DNA from 2 places in the Ensifer sp. Root142 genome. Region 2 is predicted to be linked to the other one. Evidence: predicted binding sites of a transcription regulator. Region 2 holds the regulator's gene; the other holds the start of a gene.
The links. Region 2 encodes LexA, which represses DNA repair genes until DNA is damaged. Its sites were predicted from a motif close to TGTTCNNNNTGTGTTCNG; they were not measured.

Region 1 (8,763 bases), on a different contig from region 2:
ACTGGTTTCGCTTGAAGGCCCGGGTGTTGCCGCTCGAAGATAGTGACCGCAACCCGCTCTATCTCTGGCAGATTGCCGACATCACCGCCGAACGTGACGACCAGGAGCGGTTCTTCAAGGAACTGCAGAACGCCATCGATTATCTCGACCATGCTCCGGCCGGCTTCTTCTCCGCCGGGCGCAAGGGCGAGATCTTCTACATCAACGCTACCCTTGCGGATTGGCTGGGCATCGACCTGACAAAATTCCAGCCGGGCTCCATGAGCATCGGCGATCTTGTCGCCGGCGAGGGGTTGACGCTGGTGCAATCGGTGCAGGCGGAGCCAGGCCTGAAGAAGACCAAGGTGCTGGATCTCGATCTGCGCAAGTCCAACGGCCAGAGCCTGCCGGTGCGCATGGTGCACCGCGTGTCGTCGGCACGCGATGGCGCGCCCGGCGAAAGCCGGACCATCGTCATGTCGCGCGACGGCGGCGAGGACGAGGATCAGTCGGCGTCGAGCGCTGCGATGCGCTTCACCCGCTTCTTCAACAATACGCCGATGGCCATCGCCTCGGTCGACGGCAACGGTCGCATCCTTCGCACCAATGCGCCGTTCCTCAAGCTGTTTTCCGGCCTTGTCTCCCAGGACGATGTCGAGCGTGGCGCGCTGATCGAAACGGTGGTGCATCCGACGGAAAAGGGCCGTCTGCATGAGGCGCTTGCCGCCGCCAAGGATCGCCAGGGCGATATCGCGCCGATCGACGCCTTGCACCCGGCCGATGGCGAGCGGCATTTCCGCTTCTATATCAATGCCGTCATCGACCAGAGCGATCAGGCTCCGGAAGAGGCAGCGATCATCTACGCGCTGGAGATTACCGAGCAGAAGGCGCTCGAAAACCAGATGGCGCAGACGCAGAAGATGAATGCGGTCGGCACGCTTGCGGGCGGCATCGCGCACGATTTCAACAACGTGCTGACGGCGATCCTGCTGTCCTCCGACCACCTGCTTTTGTCGGCGCGACCGGCCGATGCGAGCTTTGCCGATCTGATGGAGATCAAGCGCAACGCCAATCGTGCGGCGGTGCTCGTCAGGCAGTTGCTCGCCTTCTCGCGCAAGCAGACCATGCGGCCGACAGTGCTGAGCATGACCGACGTGATCGGCGACCTGCGCATGCTCGTCGATCGCATGACCGGGACCAACGTCAAGGTCGAAGTCGACTACGGGCGCGATCTCTGGCCGGTGCGCACGGATCTCGGCCAGTTCGAGCAGGTGCTGCTCAACCTTGCCGTCAATGCGCGCGATGCCATGCCGTCAGGCGGCATCATCACGCTTCGCACGCGCAATCTGCCGGCAACGGAAATCGCGGCCATTGGCCGGCGCGAACTGCCGGAGGAAGATTTCGTCATGGTGGAGGTTTCCGACCAGGGAACCGGTATTCCGCCAGAAATTCTCGACAAGATCTTCGAGCCCTTCTTCACCACCAAGGAAGTCGGCAAGGGCACGGGCCTTGGTCTTTCGATGGTCTACGGCATCGTCAAGCAATCCGGCGGCTACATCTATCCGGAATCCGAAGTCGGCAAGGGAACCACCTTCCGCATCCTGCTGCCGCGCCATATCGACATTCCGGAAGCCGCGGGTGAACCGACGCAGGGCGCATCCAATGGGGCGGTGACGCTGCCGCCGGCTGAAGCTGTCGCCAAGCCAGTCGCCAAGACCGAGGAACCGACCGATCTCACCGGTGATTCAGCCGTCGTCCTCCTGGTAGAGGACGAAGAAGCGGTCCGCCGCGGCGGCAAGCGCATGCTCGAGACCCGCGGCTATACCGTGCACGAGGCAGGCTCTGGCGTCGAAGCACTCGAGATCATGGAGGAGCTCGATGGCGCCGTCGATATCGTCGTTTCGGACGTGGTGATGCCGGAAATGGACGGGCCGACACTCTTGACGGAGCTGCGCAAGAAGTACCCGGACCTGAAGTTCATCTTCGTCTCGGGTTACGCGGAAGATGCCTTCGCCCGCAATCTTCCTGCCGACGCCAAATTCGGCTTCCTTCCGAAACCGTTCTCGCTGAAGCAACTGGCCGTGGCCGTGCGCGAGATGCTGGACTCCTGAGGCGTGCGCGAAACTGCGCAGTGCATTGAGCGAATCTGAGAAATCGCGGCGCGCATTTCGGCGCTCGCCAAGAATTGCAGTCCAACAAAAAGCCCGACGCTTTCGCGCCGGGCTTTTCTCTTATGATCTTAATGTCAGTCGACTACTTCGCGGTCAGCGCCACAGCGATTTCGCCGGCGAGGCGGGCATTGTTCTCGACCAGCGCTATGTTGGTTTCGAGGCTGCGGCCCTCGGTCATGTGGAAGAGGTTGTCGAGCAGGTACGGGGTGACCTCCTTGCCGGAAATCTCATCGCGTTCGGCGTTGTCGAGCGCGCGGCCGATGTAGATTTCCATCTCCTCGCGCGCGATCTCGCTTTCGGCCGGAACCGGGTTCGCGATCAGCATGCCGCCATCGACGCCGAGCAGTTCGCGCATGTTCTGGAAGTTGGCGATTGCCGCTGGGCTGTTGAGCATCAGCGGGCTCTTGAGGCCCGAATCGCGCGACCAGAAGGCCGGGAACACGTCGCTGTCATAGGTCACAACAGGCACGCCGCGGGTTTCGAGGACCTCGAGCGTCTTCGGAATGTCGAGGATGGCTTTCGCGCCGGCGCAAACGACGATGACGGCCGTGCGTGCCAGTTCGTCGAGGTCGGCGGAGATGTCGAAGCTCAGCTCGGCGCCGCGGTGCACGCCGCCGATGCCGCCGGTCGCAAAGACGCGGATGCCGGCGCGGGCAGCGGCGATCATGGTGGCGGCAACGGTCGTCGCGCCGGTGCGGCGCTCGGCGATGGCAAAGGCGAGATCGGCGCGCGATACCTTCATCGCGCCTTCGGTCTTGGCCAGCTCTTCCAGCTTCGCATCGTCAAGGCCGATATGCAGAACGCCGTGAATGACGGCGATCGTCGCCGGAACGGCACCCTGGTCGCGGATGATCGCTTCGACGCTGCGGGCCATGTTGAGGTTGCCCGGATAGGGCATGCCATGGGTGATGATCGTCGATTCCAGTGCCACGATCGGCGCGCCGCGTGCCTTGGCGGCTGCAACCTCGTCGGAATATTCCATCGGCAGGAAGGGGGAAGCGGGTTTGGTCATGGTTTTTCCTTGGGAGTTCGGCTGGCGGCGTTCATGCCAGCATTTGAGGTGCCGGCACAAGGGCCAGTGCCTGTTCGAGGTTGGCCTGCGACATTTGTTCCGAGGCGGCCAAGGGAGAGCGAAGCGTAATGCCGGCGGCGGCAATGCCGCGCCGCAGGCATTCCGACAGATCATGGCCGGCAAGACGGGCGGTGAGGAAGCCTGATGCCAGGGCATCGCCGGCGCCGGTAACATCGGCGAGCTCCGGCAGGGCCGGCGGCGTCGCGACGCAGACGGTTTCGCGATCGAAGGCGACGACCGCTCTGCCGCCTCGGGTAACGACGCCGCCATTGAGCCCGGCGGCGCGCAAAAGCGGCGGCCAACCCTCAGCATCCGCCGCATCCTTGCCGGTGAGCGCCCGCGCCTCGGCCTCGTTCATGAACAGGAAGCTGAGCCTGACCAGGCTCGGCTGGAATCGGATCACCTTTGCCGGCGATACGGCGATACCGGCGACAATGCGCCCATCCGTCGACGCCGCCGCTACGAGGGCGGCGATGGTTTCTTCGGGCAGGTTCGCATCGGTCAGCACCAGCCGGCTGTCGGCGATGGCATCGCGCAATGCGCGCCGCTGCAACTGGCGCGGCGAGAACATCCGGTAGAGATCCATGTCGGCAAGGGCGATCACCAGGTTGCCGTCATTTTCAATGATCGCAGTGTAGCTCGGCGTCTGGCGGTCGAGAAAGGTGAGGGGATTGTCGATGACGCCGGCAGCCGCTGCGGCCGCCGTCACGATGTCGCCAGCAGCGTCACCACCGCGCGTGCTGATCATCCGGACGCTATGACCCAGTCGTGCCAGGTTGCGCGCAGCGTTGAAGCCGCCGCCACCTGCCTCTTCGAACCAGGTGCCGGGGTTGCTCGAACCGGGTGCGGTCGTGCCCGAGATGCGGCCGCGCCGATCGATATGAGCGCCGCCGAAGACGGCGATTTCGCCTTCCTTCATGAATGTTCCTCTGCTGTCTATCGGCCGAATCGGATCGGGAGGGTTCATCGTCTCAGGGTGCGCCTGGCGCTGCCAAAAAAATTACGCAGCAAAGCGTGAACATGAATCGAACACAATCCGAATAATTCCTATTTTTCAATGTCTTGTCCTGCTCTTGCAAAAACGGAACAAAACATGTACAAAAACTCGTGCGGCGGCTTCATTGCCTCGGTAGCTTCAATAACCTAAAGGTGGACCAAATGGCACAAAACTCTTTGCGGCTCGTAGAGGACAAATCGGTGGATAAAAGCAAGGCACTTGAAGCGGCACTTTCCCAGATCGAACGGTCGTTCGGCAAGGGATCGATCATGAAGCTCGGTGGGAAGGACAGCATCATCGAGATCGAGACGGTTTCGACCGGCTCTCTCAGCCTGGACATCGCACTCGGCATTGGTGGCTTGCCGAAGGGCCGCATCGTCGAAATCTATGGTCCGGAAAGCTCGGGCAAGACGACGCTGGCGCTGCAGACCATCGCAGAAGCACAGAAGAAGGGCGGCATCTGCGCCTTCGTCGACGCCGAACACGCACTCGACCCGGTTTATGCGCGCAAGCTGGGCGTCGATCTCGAAAACCTGCTGATCTCGCAGCCCGATACCGGCGAACAGGCGCTCGAAATCACCGATACGCTGGTACGCTCCGGGGCGATCGACGTTCTCGTCATCGACTCCGTCGCAGCGCTCGTGCCGCGCGCCGAAATCGAAGGCGAAATGGGCGACAGCCTGCCGGGCATGCAGGCCCGTCTGATGAGCCAGGCGCTGCGCAAGTTGACCGCCTCGATCTCGAAGTCGAACTGCATGGTGGTCTTCATCAACCAGATCCGCATGAAGATCGGCGTCATGTTCGGTTCGCCGGAAACGACGACGGGCGGCAATGCGCTGAAGTTCTACGCCTCCGTTCGCCTCGACATCCGCCGTATCGGTTCCGTCAAGGAGCGCGAAGAAGTCGTCGGCAACCAGACGCGCGTCAAGGTCGTCAAGAACAAGATGGCGCCTCCCTTCAAGCAGGTCGAATTCGACATCATGTATGGCGAAGGCGTCTCGAAGACCGGCGAACTCGTCGATCTCGGCGTCAAGGCTGGTATCGTCGAGAAGTCCGGTGCCTGGTTCTCCTATAACAGCCAGCGCCTCGGCCAGGGTCGCGAGAACGCCAAGTCGTTCCTCAGGGACAATCCGGACCTGTCGCGCGAGATCGAGACGGCTCTGCGTCAGAACGCCGGCCTGATCGCCGACCGGTTCCTCGAGAATGGTGGTCCGGAACCCGACGACGGCGACGACGCTGCCGAAGCATAAGCAGCGAGCCGAGCTTCAAGCTTTCAAAACCGGTCGCCTTCATCGGCGGCCGGTTTTTTGCTGCCGTCTGGACAGCATGATACGCGAACGATAAAAGCCTGTGGTTCCGGCGACCGAGGGCGTTGGAGGGCGCAGCCGTCAGCGATGGCCGCGGGGTCGAAGGATAACGGCGAGTGGCGCGGCAGATGCCGGGGCCTGGGCCTGAATTGGTGCACAGATAGGACGCAAGATGAGCGGCGTGAATGAAATCCGGTCGACGTTTCTCGACTATTTCCGCAGGAATGGTCATGAGGTGGTGTCGTCGAGCCCGTTGGTACCGCGCAACGACCCGACGCTGATGTTCACCAATGCCGGCATGGTCCAGTTCAAGAACGTCTTCACCGGGCTTGAGCAGCGTCCCTATTCGACGGCCGTGACGGCGCAGAAATGCGTGCGCGCCGGCGGCAAGCACAACGACCTCGACAATGTCGGCTACACCGCGCGCCACCACACCTTCTTCGAGATGCTCGGCAATTTCTCCTTTGGCGATTACTTCAAGGAAAACGCTATCGAGCTTGCCTGGAACCTGATCACCAGGGAATATGGCCTCGACGCCAAGCGCCTGCTGGTCACGGTCTATCACACCGACGACGAAGCCTTTGGCCTTTGGAAAAAGATCGCCGGCCTTTCCGACGACCGCATCATCCGCATCCCGACCAGCGACAATTTCTGGGCCATGGGCGATACCGGCCCTTGCGGTCCTTGCTCGGAAATCTTTTACGACCACGGCGACAAGATCTGGGGCGGGCCTCCTGGTTCTGCCGATGAGGACGGCGACCGCTTCATCGAGATCTGGAACCTCGTCTTCATGCAGTACGAGCAGATCACCAAGGAAGAGCGCGTCAACCTGCCGCGTCCGTCGATCGACACCGGCATGGGCCTCGAGCGCCTGGCAGCCGTGCTGCAGGGCCAGCACGACAACTACGAAATCGATCTCTTCCGCGCATTGATTGCCGCGTCTGAAGAAGCAACCGGCGTCAAGGCCGAAGGCGACCAGCGCGCCAGCCATCGCGTCATTGCCGACCACCTGCGTTCGTCCGCCTTCCTGATCGCCGATGGCGTGCTGCCGTCGAACGAGGGCCGTGGTTATGTGCTGCGCCGTATCATGCGCCGCGCCATGCGCCACGCGCAGCTGCTCGGTGCCCGCGATCCCTTGATGTGGAAGCTGCTGCCGGCGCTCGTCGGCCAGATGGGCCGCGCCTATCCGGAACTGATGCGCGCCGAGGCGCTGATCTCGGAGACGCTGAAGCTCGAGGAAACCCGCTTCCGCAAGACGCTGGAGCGTGGCTTGAACCTCCTGTCCGAAGCCTCGGCCGACCTTTCCGAAGGCGATCAGTTCAATGGCGAAACCGCCTTCAAGCTCTACGATACCTACGGCTTCCCCCTCGACCTGACCCAGGATGCGCTGCGCGCCAAGGGCATCAGCGTCGACACCGACGCCTTTACGACCGCCATGGAGCGGCAGAAGGCCGAAGCCCGCGCCAATTGGGCAGGCTCCGGCGAAGCGGCAACCGAAACCATCTGGTTCGAGCTGCGCGAAAAGCACGGCGCGACCGAGTTCCTCGGTTACGATACGGAAGTTGCCGAAGGCGTCGTCCAGGCGATCTTGCGCGATGGCGCTGTCGCTCAGTCGGCCACCAAGGGTGAAACCGTCCAGATCGTCCTCAACCAGACGCCGTTCTACGGCGAATCGGGTGGACAGATGGGCGATACGGGGACGATCACCACCGACGGCGGCAAGCTTGTTGTGACCGACACGCAGAAGCGCGGCGAGGGCCTGTTCGTTCATTTCGGCGTCGTTGCCGAAGGCACGATCAAGACCGGCGACGCGGCCCAGCTCGAAGTCGATCATGCCCGCCGTTCGCGCCTTCGCGCCAACCATTCGGCCACCCATCTGCTGCATGAGGCGCTTCGCGAGGTGCTCGGCACCCATGTGGCGCAGAAGGGCTCGCTGGTTGCGCCCGAGCGCCTGCGCTTCGACGTATCGCATCCGAAGCCGATGACGGCCGAGGAGCTGAAGATCGTCGAGGAGATGGCAAACGAGATCATCGTTCAGAATACGCCGGTCACCACGCGCCTGATGAGCGTCGACGATGCGATTGCCGAAGGCGCCATGGCGCTCTTTGGCGAGAAATACGGTGACGAAGTGCGGGTCGTGTCCATGGGGCAGGGCATTCACGGCTCCAAGGCCAACCGTGCCTATTCGGTCGAACTCTGCGGCGGCACCCACGTTTCGGCAACCGGCGACATCGGTCTGGTGCGCGTCGTTTCCGAAAGTGCCGTTGGCGCCGGCGTGCGCCGCGTCGAGGCGCTGACGGGCGAGGCAGCCCGTGCCTATCTCAACGAGCAGGACGAGCGGGTGAAGACGCTTGCCAACACGCTCAAGGTTCAGCCGGGCGACGTGCTCGGCCGCGTCGAGGCACTGCTCGACGAGCGCCGCAAGCTGGAGCGCGAACTGACGGAAGCCAAGAAGAAGCTGGCGCTCGGTGGCGGCGGTCAGGCCGGATCGACCGATGCCGCGCGCGACATCGCCGGCATGCGTTTCCTCGGCAAGGTCGTTTCCGGTGTCGAACCAAAGGATCTGAAGAGCCTGGCCGATGACGGCAAGAAGAGCCTCGGCTCCGGCGTCGTCGCCTTCGTCGGCGTTTCCGGCGATGGCAAGGCAAGCGCAGTCGTGGCTGTCACCGACGATCTGACTTCCAAGGTCAGCGCAGTCGATCTCGTGCGTATCGCCTCGGCCGCCCTTGGCGGCAAGGGCGGCGGCGGCCGCCCTGATATGGCGCAGGCCGGCGGCCCTGACGGCGAGAAGGCAGCCGACGCGATCGAGGCCGTTGCCGTTGCATTGGCCGGCTAAGGACACTGCATAATTCCTCAAATCGGATGCGATTGGAGGATAAAATTATGCAGCAAGTTTAAGGTGTTACAGTGCCATTTGCGCGTCATACTTGATGCGCGGCGCTGTAGGCGCAGAAACGTGAAATTGAAAAGGGCGCCGGTTTCGGGCGTCCTTTTTTGTGATTGCGATTGCCCCCTCTGCATGCTCGCCGCAAAACTCCGCAGGATTTGTCAAAGTCGTCTATGGTCTACCGATCCGTGAGCAAAGCGCGAAGGGCTAGACATGGACGAGCGGGCGACCTGGGCAAGCTACGAAAGACGGCTGCACAGGGTGAGCGACTACATTTACGGCCATCTCAACGAGGAGCTGGATCTCGACCGTCTCGCTGAAATCGCCTGCCTGTCGCCACACCACTGGCA
Region 2 (8,763 bases):
GACGGACCGATACCCGCAGTCAATGTCGGGTTGGCCGCACCGACACCCGTCGAGCGCCCGATCGCGCAGCCCACGGCCGTCGAGCCCCAGGCGAATCAGTTCTATTTCTGCGGTACCCGCAACGACAATTGCGTCGTCGACGGCGGAACATTCCGCTACCAGGGCGAGGAGATCCGTGTCGCCGACGTCGATGCACCGCGAATCAAGCAGGCGAGTTGCGATAGCGAACGTGCCCGCGGCTTCTACGCCAAGCAGCGATTGCGCGAGTTGCTGAACGCCGGCGAGTTCAGGCTGATCGAGGCCATCGGCAGGAGCGACGACAAGAACAGCGAAAAGCTGCGCGTGGTGATGCGCGACGGCCGCTCTCTCGGCGCCGTGCTCGTATCGGAGGGCTTGGTTCGGCCCTGGAAGGGACAGCCCAAGCCCTGGTGTTAGACGGTGCTCGGCGTCATCAGAGAGAATGATGAGGGCCGGAAGCGTGTAGCCGTCTAAGTTATCCACCGAGCGCGATATCAATACCGATTATCAACCCCAGAGCCGATAGTGCCAGAAAGAACACAACAAGAGAGCTTGCTAGAAGCAGCTTGATGGGATTGGCTCGGAAATCTGCCTTAAGGTTCGGGAAAATTGGCGACATGTCCAATCGGCCGGTCACCGCGAGCTGGAATAGACGCCAGATTGCGACCGCAATGCACATTCCACAGAAAACTACCGTCAGTATGAGCTTGGGTAGATGATCAACTCTGGATTCAACGTCCAATTCCCTGAAGAATCTTGGTGCAAGGTAGCTTTACCGTGAAACGGTGTACAAGGTAGCAGCGCCCCGCGACGTCGGAAGAAGGGTTGGACGGAAGATTCGGGCCGTCTGTCGAAATGGTAAATCCATCCAATTGCCTCGTGTCGGACGCTGCCGTATAGCGCCCGCCGCCTGTCGTCGAAGGGGTTCGCGGCGATCCGTTATGGGGCCGGATCGGTAAGCCTGTGGAAGAGTTGGAGAAAGATGGAATTTCAGAAATGCCTGAGGACGTTTTTCAGAAATCCCCTCTTGCGCTCTTTCTATATTCATTCTAAACGCTCGCCACGACTTGATAATCTCAGTCGATGAGGCCTCGTGGCGGAGTGGTGACGCAGAGGACTGCAAATCCTTGTACCCCGGTTCAATTCCGGGCGAGGCCTCCAAAGCCACTCCTAAGTAGTTGAATTAGTTTCGCTATTTGGACTGCAGGATTTCATCTGCTGCCACACATTCCTCTTGGTGTGGCAATTGGTTCCCGTTATCTCCCTCTTCGACGTTCGATCCAAGCAGCAGATTGCCGATTCCATCCCCATTGCTTCTGGCAACACTCTGCCTCGTCAAGCGCGCCCGTTCGCGTTCCGCGAGTAGATCTTCGACGTCTTGGCGGCGCAACGAACGCCCCCCTCATTCAGGGTGCAGCAGTTTGAACGGCTGCGGCCGGCGTCCTGCCAGCCGCGCCTGTCGTCACTCCGCCGGGATAAACTTGAGCGTTCCTGCGAGCCTTGGGCCGGTCGATCCCTTCGTGTCCATCGGGTGGTTGATGCCGTCGTTCACCGGTAGCTCCTCGAAATCGAATGGGCTTATGCCTTCAAGGCACGCGGCGTTGACGCCGTAGAAATCCGGGTTCGCGCGCGGCTTGTGGAATGTGTAGATGCCGCACTTCGAGCAGAAGTAATGCTCTGCAGCCTTCGTGTTGAACTGATATTTGGTGAGTGCCTCGCCGCCGGAGAGAACCGTGACCCCGTCCTTGGCGGCAGAGACGGCAACCGCGCCCTTCAACTGGCAATAGGAGCAAGTGCAACGGCGGGCGGTGCGGAGGCCGCTCTTCAGTTTCACATTGAAGCGAACCGTTCCGCAGTGGCAGGCTCCGTCAAGGTTCTGAACATCGAGATTCATCCAATCATCCATCTGATTTTGAAGCGCATTTGATGAGCTTTCTTATGAGGTGGGTTGCTTGTGCTCAAGCGCATTCGGGGGCAGTCTCAATCCAGAGGACCGCACTCCCGTTGAGGCCGTTCGTTGTAGGGCCATCAGCCGATTGGGCTCAGGCGCGGGGTACGAGGCGTCTCGTCGCGCATCGGGCACATATTCAGACCAAGTGCCCGATACGTGCGCCAGCACGCTTTCGTGCTCCACGTCGGGGACGTTCCGCGGCCCGAGCCGATGCGTCGCAAGAGCGCTCGGCCAACGGATCGTGCGGAGAAAAAGCCTACGGCCGTTCGCATCCGTCCTGCATCATCCGCGCGAGGAGCGAACAGTCCGCGTCGCACCGTTGCCTTTCTTGGGTACGAACCTAGTTACCCATACCGTACCCAAGCGAGGAATTGCTGAATGAACCGTAATGGGCTCTATCTGATCATTGCCATGCTCGCCGTCGCCGTCATTGGTCTCGGCGCCTATGTCTACCGCGAGGAAACAAAACCGACCGGCGTAGAGATCAAGATTGGCCAGGACGGGGTTTCCGTTCAGGAGAATTGAGCGCCATCGGCCACACGCTCAACAGGTTTGGCAGCGGCGAATGCCGCTGGCGGTCGACGCCCCACGCGAGGTTCAAGGCGAACGCAGATCCGAAGGCGGTCGAAATACCGGCCATCGGTGGCGTAAGCGGCCGCGTGCTCGTTGCGAGCGTCAACGAAAGTGTGACGTAGATAGGGCGGGCGAGCGCGTGATTCAGCCCCTCGCACGATGAAAGCAACAAGTCACCCAGCGCCTGCGCGATTGGCTAAAGCGGTTCTCCGTCAATAGCAGCCCGATTGTCGAAAGTGAAACGCTGTGCGTGCCTGCGCAAAGGACATGCTGCCGGCACGCAGGTACGGTTTTCGGGGGGCAAGGAACATGGGCCAATGCGGCGCGTCCAACACGCGCAGCGAGGCTGCCCGCATCGCAGCCAACCACTGTTTTCAAAGCGCAATTCGACCGGGCTGCGCTTGCCCGCCAGTTTGCGAACGTCCGCAGTCGCCAACGACATGGCCTTGCGAGGACGCGCCCCGAAATGGTGATTCGGTCACTATTGTCAGTGCTGAAAATATTGTCTCTAGACAGAACTGGGAATGAATATCCCAACAGCGCGACCCGTATAGGTAGTGTCAAACAAAGCCAACAATGGAGGAAAAGACATAAAATGAAATATAAGATCGCCCTGACTGCTCTTGCCATTCTTGCCGTAACGACGGCCACCGCAAGCGCTGAGGATCTCGTCTTTCAGCTTAAGAACAAGACGAATGCCGTTTTGACGAACTTCTACACATCGCCGGTCGGTGTTGATCAGTGGGAAGACGACGTCTTCGGGCGGCAGGTGCTTAATCCGGGCGAAAGCATGGAAATTACCATCGCCGACGGACGTGATGTCTGCAAATACGACATGCGCTTTGAATTCGAAGAAGGTTCCGGTCTCGACACGACTGAAGACAAGCAGGATCTCTGCGAGTTGGGCGAGTACTCGATTCACGAGTAAAATCCGTCGAGCGTGAAAAACACTCGATCCGAAAATCTCCGTCTCGCTACCCTATGTGGCGAGACGTTGAAGTAAGAGAGCGGCTGGCCGGCATGAAGGCGGCTAGAGCGTTTCCGGTTTAAACGGAGTCACTAGGCGCTCTATCTATTTGTTTTTACGCATTTCCTGGCGGAAAACCGCTCCGCACTTTTCCTCGAATTGCGCTGGCGTGAGACGGGCTTAGTGGTAGCGGCGGATCAAGCCGACGAGCTTGCCCTGAATCTTGACCCGGTCAGGCCCGAAGATGCGCGTCTCATAGGCCGGGTTGGCGGCCTCTAGAGCAATTGAAGCGCCCTTGCGCCGGAAGCGTTTCAACGTTGCTTCCTCGTCATCGACTAGTGCCACGATGATATCGCCGGGATTGGCCGTGGTGGCATTGCGGATGATCACCGTATCGCCATCGAAAATGCCGGCCTCGATCATCGAATCACCCTTCACTTCAAGGGCGTAGTGCTCGCCGCTGCCGATCATATCGAGCGGCACGGTAATGTCGTGGGTGTTGTTCTGTATCGCCGAGATCGGCACGCCGGCGGCAATGCGGCCCATCACTGGAACCGACACGGAGCTGTTGTCGGCAACCGGCAGCGTTTTCGCCGCGGGGGCAGGGGCGGGCGGTTTGCCAAGGCTACCCTCGATGACGCTCGGCGAAAACCCGCGACGGGGCTGCGCGCTCGCAGCATAGGCTTCCGGCAGTTTGATGACTTCGAGCGCTCGGGCGCGGTTGGGAAGCCGGCGTATGAAGCCGCGTTCCTCGAGCGCTGTGATCAGCCGGTGAATACCCGACTTGGATGCCAGGTCGAGTGCATCCTTCATCTCGTCGAAGGACGGCGGTACACCGGACTCCTTCATTCGTTCATGGATGAAAAGAAGCAATTCCTGTTGCTTGCGGGTCAGCATGGCAAGTCGCTCCAGAGGCGTGAAACAAATCAAGAACAGACACTATCTGTTCCATATGTGTTCCGCAAGTGCCTAAAATTCTGTGAATGTTGGTTCAATCAAGCGCAGATTGACCAACTCGTCGCTGCACGCGCCGCGCGAGGCTGATATGCCTCCTTCCGTTTATGGAATGAGGGTTTAATGACGAAGCTGATTCAAATCTTGCTGACCATCGTTGTCGCCGCGACCGCGATCCTTGGGTTTCGCTGGTATCAATACGTGGATAACAAGCAGAGCCCGTTTGACGAAGTTGGTATCGCGTTGAATGCGGCGATGCCCGGGCCGCTCAATCAATGGGGTTGTGACCGGCTGAAGCTGACATTTGGCAACGGACACCCGCCGCACGGTTGCGCCGCGGCCGATGGGACGCAGTGGAAATAGCCTGCCATCAAGGGATCAGCAGAAATATCGATGGGCGATCTGCTAGAGGAGGCCTGAATCAGGCCGGCTGCGTCGCGGAGCAGGCGTCCTCGAATTCCTTGACGGTTTCCGCGGAGTTGTCCTCCGGCAGCACAGCGTCGGCCGCTTCGGTCGCGACCGGCGTGTCGCCTTGATAGACGAAGGACTGGATGTAGTAGGCGATCGTTCCCTTCCAAACGTTCCGGCCGTCTATCTGCTGGCAGGGCACGGCCGTTTCGAAGTCGGCTTGCAGGTCGTCGACCGTGGCAGCGCTGAGGGCGATGTTAGGCGATGCGATAATCGAGGCGATAAGCAAGGCTGCAAGCACGGTGAACGTCCACTAGATCAGAGGTGGCGGCGATGGTTTGGTTAACGATGTGAACCGTGCTTTCGTTCCGAAGTCCAGCAAGCATGCCGGGCACTGTGCCGTGTTCAACAGTTCTTTGCGAAAGGCGAGCACTGGTGCTCAAGCTGTGGCAATGAAGGCACAAAGATTGGCGTGAGGTGCGTTGGCGTTTTCGATTTTCCGGCGCCCGCCTCAAAGCGTGGCGCTGGCAGCTGATCAACAATACCCGCCGCAAATGCTTCCGATGATGTTGGACGCCGTAATGGAGTGCGAGTGGCCAGCGGCATCCGCCTGTAGCGATCTTCGCATCTCCAGCCAAATACATACGATGTTCAAACGCGCTACGAAACCGGCATCTGACCGCGGGTGCTCGACCAGTCGCGCCGGGATGTCGCGGAGACGTTGCGCACCCCAGTTCGACTGGCCACTGACGGATATCTCTCTCGTGTCGTTAGTTCGAGAGGTTAAAGCCGACCGTCTTACTTCTTGTCTTTCTTGCCCAGGGAGAAACTGCTGCCGGCCAGCTTCACCTGTGAGCCTTCCGTCACAACGGCGGCTTTGACAGTCTTGTCCTTCTTTGGCTTTCTAACCTCGCGGTTACTTCGCACTTGACCTTTTGCCATGATCGTCTCCTTGGAAGGTGTGCCGGGGAACCCTGCATGGGCGCCGAATGCCGGCAAACCAGCCTGCATTGATACCGCCGTAAGTCAATGACGGTGCCGGTGGATCACTGTTTTGCCGGCGTTGCGTCGCGCATTCGTGCCCGGTGTCCGGGCACTGCGATGATAACGTCGCTTCGGTCACTTACCGTTGCGCCCCTGGGATGCTGTCGCAGGCCCTATGACGGCAGCAACTTCGGTTATCTTGTTCGCCGGAAATCCGGCGCGTTCCGAATGTTCGCGAATGACGTCGGCGCTTGATGCCTCGTGGACGCAGTAAATCTTGTCGCCGGCGACATAACTGGTGATCCATGTATATGGTACGCCAAGATCGGCGACGACAGCATTGGATTTTGCCGATAATGCGCAAAGGTCGTCCTGGTTGAGCTTGTCGGCCCCTGGGACGTCGCGTTCAATGATGTAGGTGGGCATCGTTCAGTTCCTCGGTTGTTGGAGGACTGAATATCAAGAATATCTAATATAATTGAAGTCAATACTTTCCACCGGTGATGCGGCGATTCACGACGATTTCCCTGGAAGTATAGGATCAAGCAGCGGAAGGGGCTCCACCGGGACTGGCGTCCGATCAAACGATGGGCGCCTGTATCGCCCCGCGATCACAATATCTCGCGGCCAATAGCTCTATGCGACTGAAATCGCGCGGCCGGGGATGGGAGCGCGCGATGCGCTCCGTCCGACACGCGTATACTAGCGCAAGTTAGTAGCTGAGCCGGAAACCGCCGGGACTCGCCGCAGACGGATCGGGTACAGGTGTTGGACCTTGCCACTGCGCATAGGTCGTGTTGCTGCCGCCGGTGCTTGCGCATCCGGCAAGTGCAAGAAGCGCGAGAAAAGCGGCTGTCGTCAAATATTTAAGAGGCATGGTTTTCTCTAGTTCTGGGAGATCGCCCAGGGCTCGATGGGCCGGAATCAGACTTTCCCTCAAATTATCTGGGATGGCAAGCGGGTCGAGCCACCGCCTTGCAAGCGCCGTCAATGCTGCGGCTATGATCGGGGAATACTCGCAAAACTTGTATGCGTTCGCCGCCAAAGCATTCACTTGGCGACCGAGCGCAATAATGGGTGGCGAAAAATGAGACAGCCATGGCGGAGGAGGTGGGATTCGAACCCACGGTGCGCTTTCACGCACGCCGGTTTTCAAGACCGGTGCCTTAAACCGCTCGGCCACTCCTCCGGGCAGGGCGTTATTGCGCGAAGCCTTGCTGCTTTGCAAGATTTAACATGCGTGGGCGGAAAGATTTTCTTGGCGCATCCGCTGCCCATTTTGTCCGGGTAACCATTCGTAAACCATAACTGGAGATTTCGAGCCGTCAGCCATTCGTCGGTTCGCAATTTTGCCTTGTTGCTGTCATGATTAATCGACTGTTCCGTTTCGGGACGCCGAGATTTCCGCTGGGGGCACGAGTGGAAGGTTTCGAGTACGGCTTATTCGAATGATGTTGTGGGACAGATGACATCCAGTAAAAATGCGGCATATCTGATCAAGGGACTGCGCCTTGCGGCGGTCCCTGTGCTTTGCGCAACGCTTGCGGCTTGCGGATCGACGTCCAGTATCAAGAAGAGCAAGTCGAGAAGCAAAGAATACTTTGCTGAGTCCGTTTATGGCGTGAAGGCGAGCCCCCGTGTCGCTACCGGCAAGAATATTCCGAAGGGCGGCGGCCGCTTTCAGGTCGGCAAAGCCTATCAGGTCAAGGGCAAGTGGTACCAGCCGAAGGAAGATTTCGGTTACAACAAGACCGGTGTCGCGTCCTGGTACGGCTCGGCCTTTCATGGTCGCCTGACGGCCAATGGCGAAGTCTACGACAAGCTTCATCTGTCCGCCGCGCATCCGACCTTTCCGCTGCCGAGCTATGCGCGTGTCACCAACACCGAAAACGGCACTTCCGTCATCGTTCGTGTGAACGATCGCGGTCCCTATGAATATGGCCGCATCATCGACGTTTCGTCGAAGACAGCCGATTTGCTCGATATCAAGCAGAAGGGCAGTGCCAAGGTTCGGGTGCAATATGTCGGCCGCGCACCGCTTGAAGGCAACGACATGCCCTATCTCATGGCGTCCTATGTCACGAAGGGCGACCGCAGTCCGGGCGTCATGCCGGAGGGCCAGATCGCAACCGGCGTGATGGTCGCCTCGAATGAGCCGATGCGCAACCAGTTGGGAACGCTGGTCATTCCGCCGAAATCGTCCCTTGATACCGCCGGTACGGTAACGGCGTTGGCTGCACCTGTCCCGCAATTTGCAGCACCGCCGTCGCTGAGCGAGTTCGTCATGCTTCCGGAAATCGGGCCGATCCCGCGCGAGCGACCGGAATACATTCCGATGCCTGACGGCAACATGGCCTATGCGGCCGCCTATGTGGAAGTGCGGGTAAGCGATGCGGAATCGCCGTTTGAAGCGATCATGGTCGAGACCAATCCGCTTACGCCTGAATCCATCGTTGCCCATGCGAAGCGCCAAGGCAGAACCGGTTCGCTCAGGTAACCTGGGGCGTTGTACCATTCTGATGACGCTGCTATGCCCAATGGGAAACCGGAGTTTCCCATGCGCTTGATGATGCTTACGGTCACGTTCGGCCTTGCGGCGTTGCTCGCGAGTGCGGCAGCGGCTCAGACGCCGCCGGTGGCGTTTGACACCAAGGCAAAGCAGATCCTGCTGGTGGATGCCGAAACCGGCACCGTTCTGTTTTCCCGCGCCGAGAACGAACCGGTTCCGCCCGCCTCTCTTGCCAAGTTGATGACGATGGAAGTGGTGGCCGAGGCCATCGCCAAGGGTGAGCTTTCGGCCGAAACGGCCTTCGACGTTTCCGAACACGCGTGGCGCACGGGCGGCGCCCCATCCGGCACTTCGACGATGTTTGCTGCGCTGAAGTCGCGCATTCGCGTGGCCGATCTG

Region 1: the regulator LexA is predicted to act here: its motif matches at 4,237-4,254, upstream of recA (recombinase RecA).

What each region holds. Positions count from the first base shown of each region.
Region 1 is NZ_LMFK01000044.1:125,046-133,808, reverse strand. It holds gene ASD52_RS29190 (PAS domain-containing sensor histidine kinase) at 1-2,090, shown strand, start outside; gene ASD52_RS29185 (pseudouridine-5'-phosphate glycosidase) at 2,233-3,162, opposite strand; gene ASD52_RS29180 (carbohydrate kinase family protein) at 3,194-4,141, opposite strand; gene recA (recombinase RecA) at 4,381-5,469, shown strand; gene alaS (alanine--tRNA ligase) at 5,699-8,362, shown strand; gene ASD52_RS29165 (AraC family transcriptional regulator) at 8,627-8,763, shown strand, end outside.
Region 2 is NZ_LMFK01000023.1:9,680-18,442, reverse strand. It holds gene ASD52_RS21140 (thermonuclease family protein) at 1-435, shown strand, start outside; tRNA gene ASD52_RS21130 (tRNA-Cys) at 1,106-1,179, shown strand; gene ASD52_RS21125 (GFA family protein) at 1,481-1,912, opposite strand; gene ASD52_RS39425 (hypothetical protein) at 2,348-2,494, shown strand; gene ASD52_RS21120 (hypothetical protein) at 3,138-3,470, shown strand; gene lexA (transcriptional repressor LexA) at 3,690-4,406, opposite strand; gene ASD52_RS21110 (hypothetical protein) at 4,587-4,826, shown strand; gene ASD52_RS21105 (hypothetical protein) at 4,885-5,172, opposite strand; gene ASD52_RS39420 (hypothetical protein) at 5,670-5,813, opposite strand; gene ASD52_RS21095 (DUF4242 domain-containing protein) at 5,991-6,281, opposite strand; tRNA gene ASD52_RS21090 (tRNA-Ser) at 6,955-7,044, opposite strand; gene ASD52_RS21085 (septal ring lytic transglycosylase RlpA family protein) at 7,321-8,352, shown strand; gene ASD52_RS21080 (D-alanyl-D-alanine carboxypeptidase family protein) at 8,413-8,763, shown strand, end outside.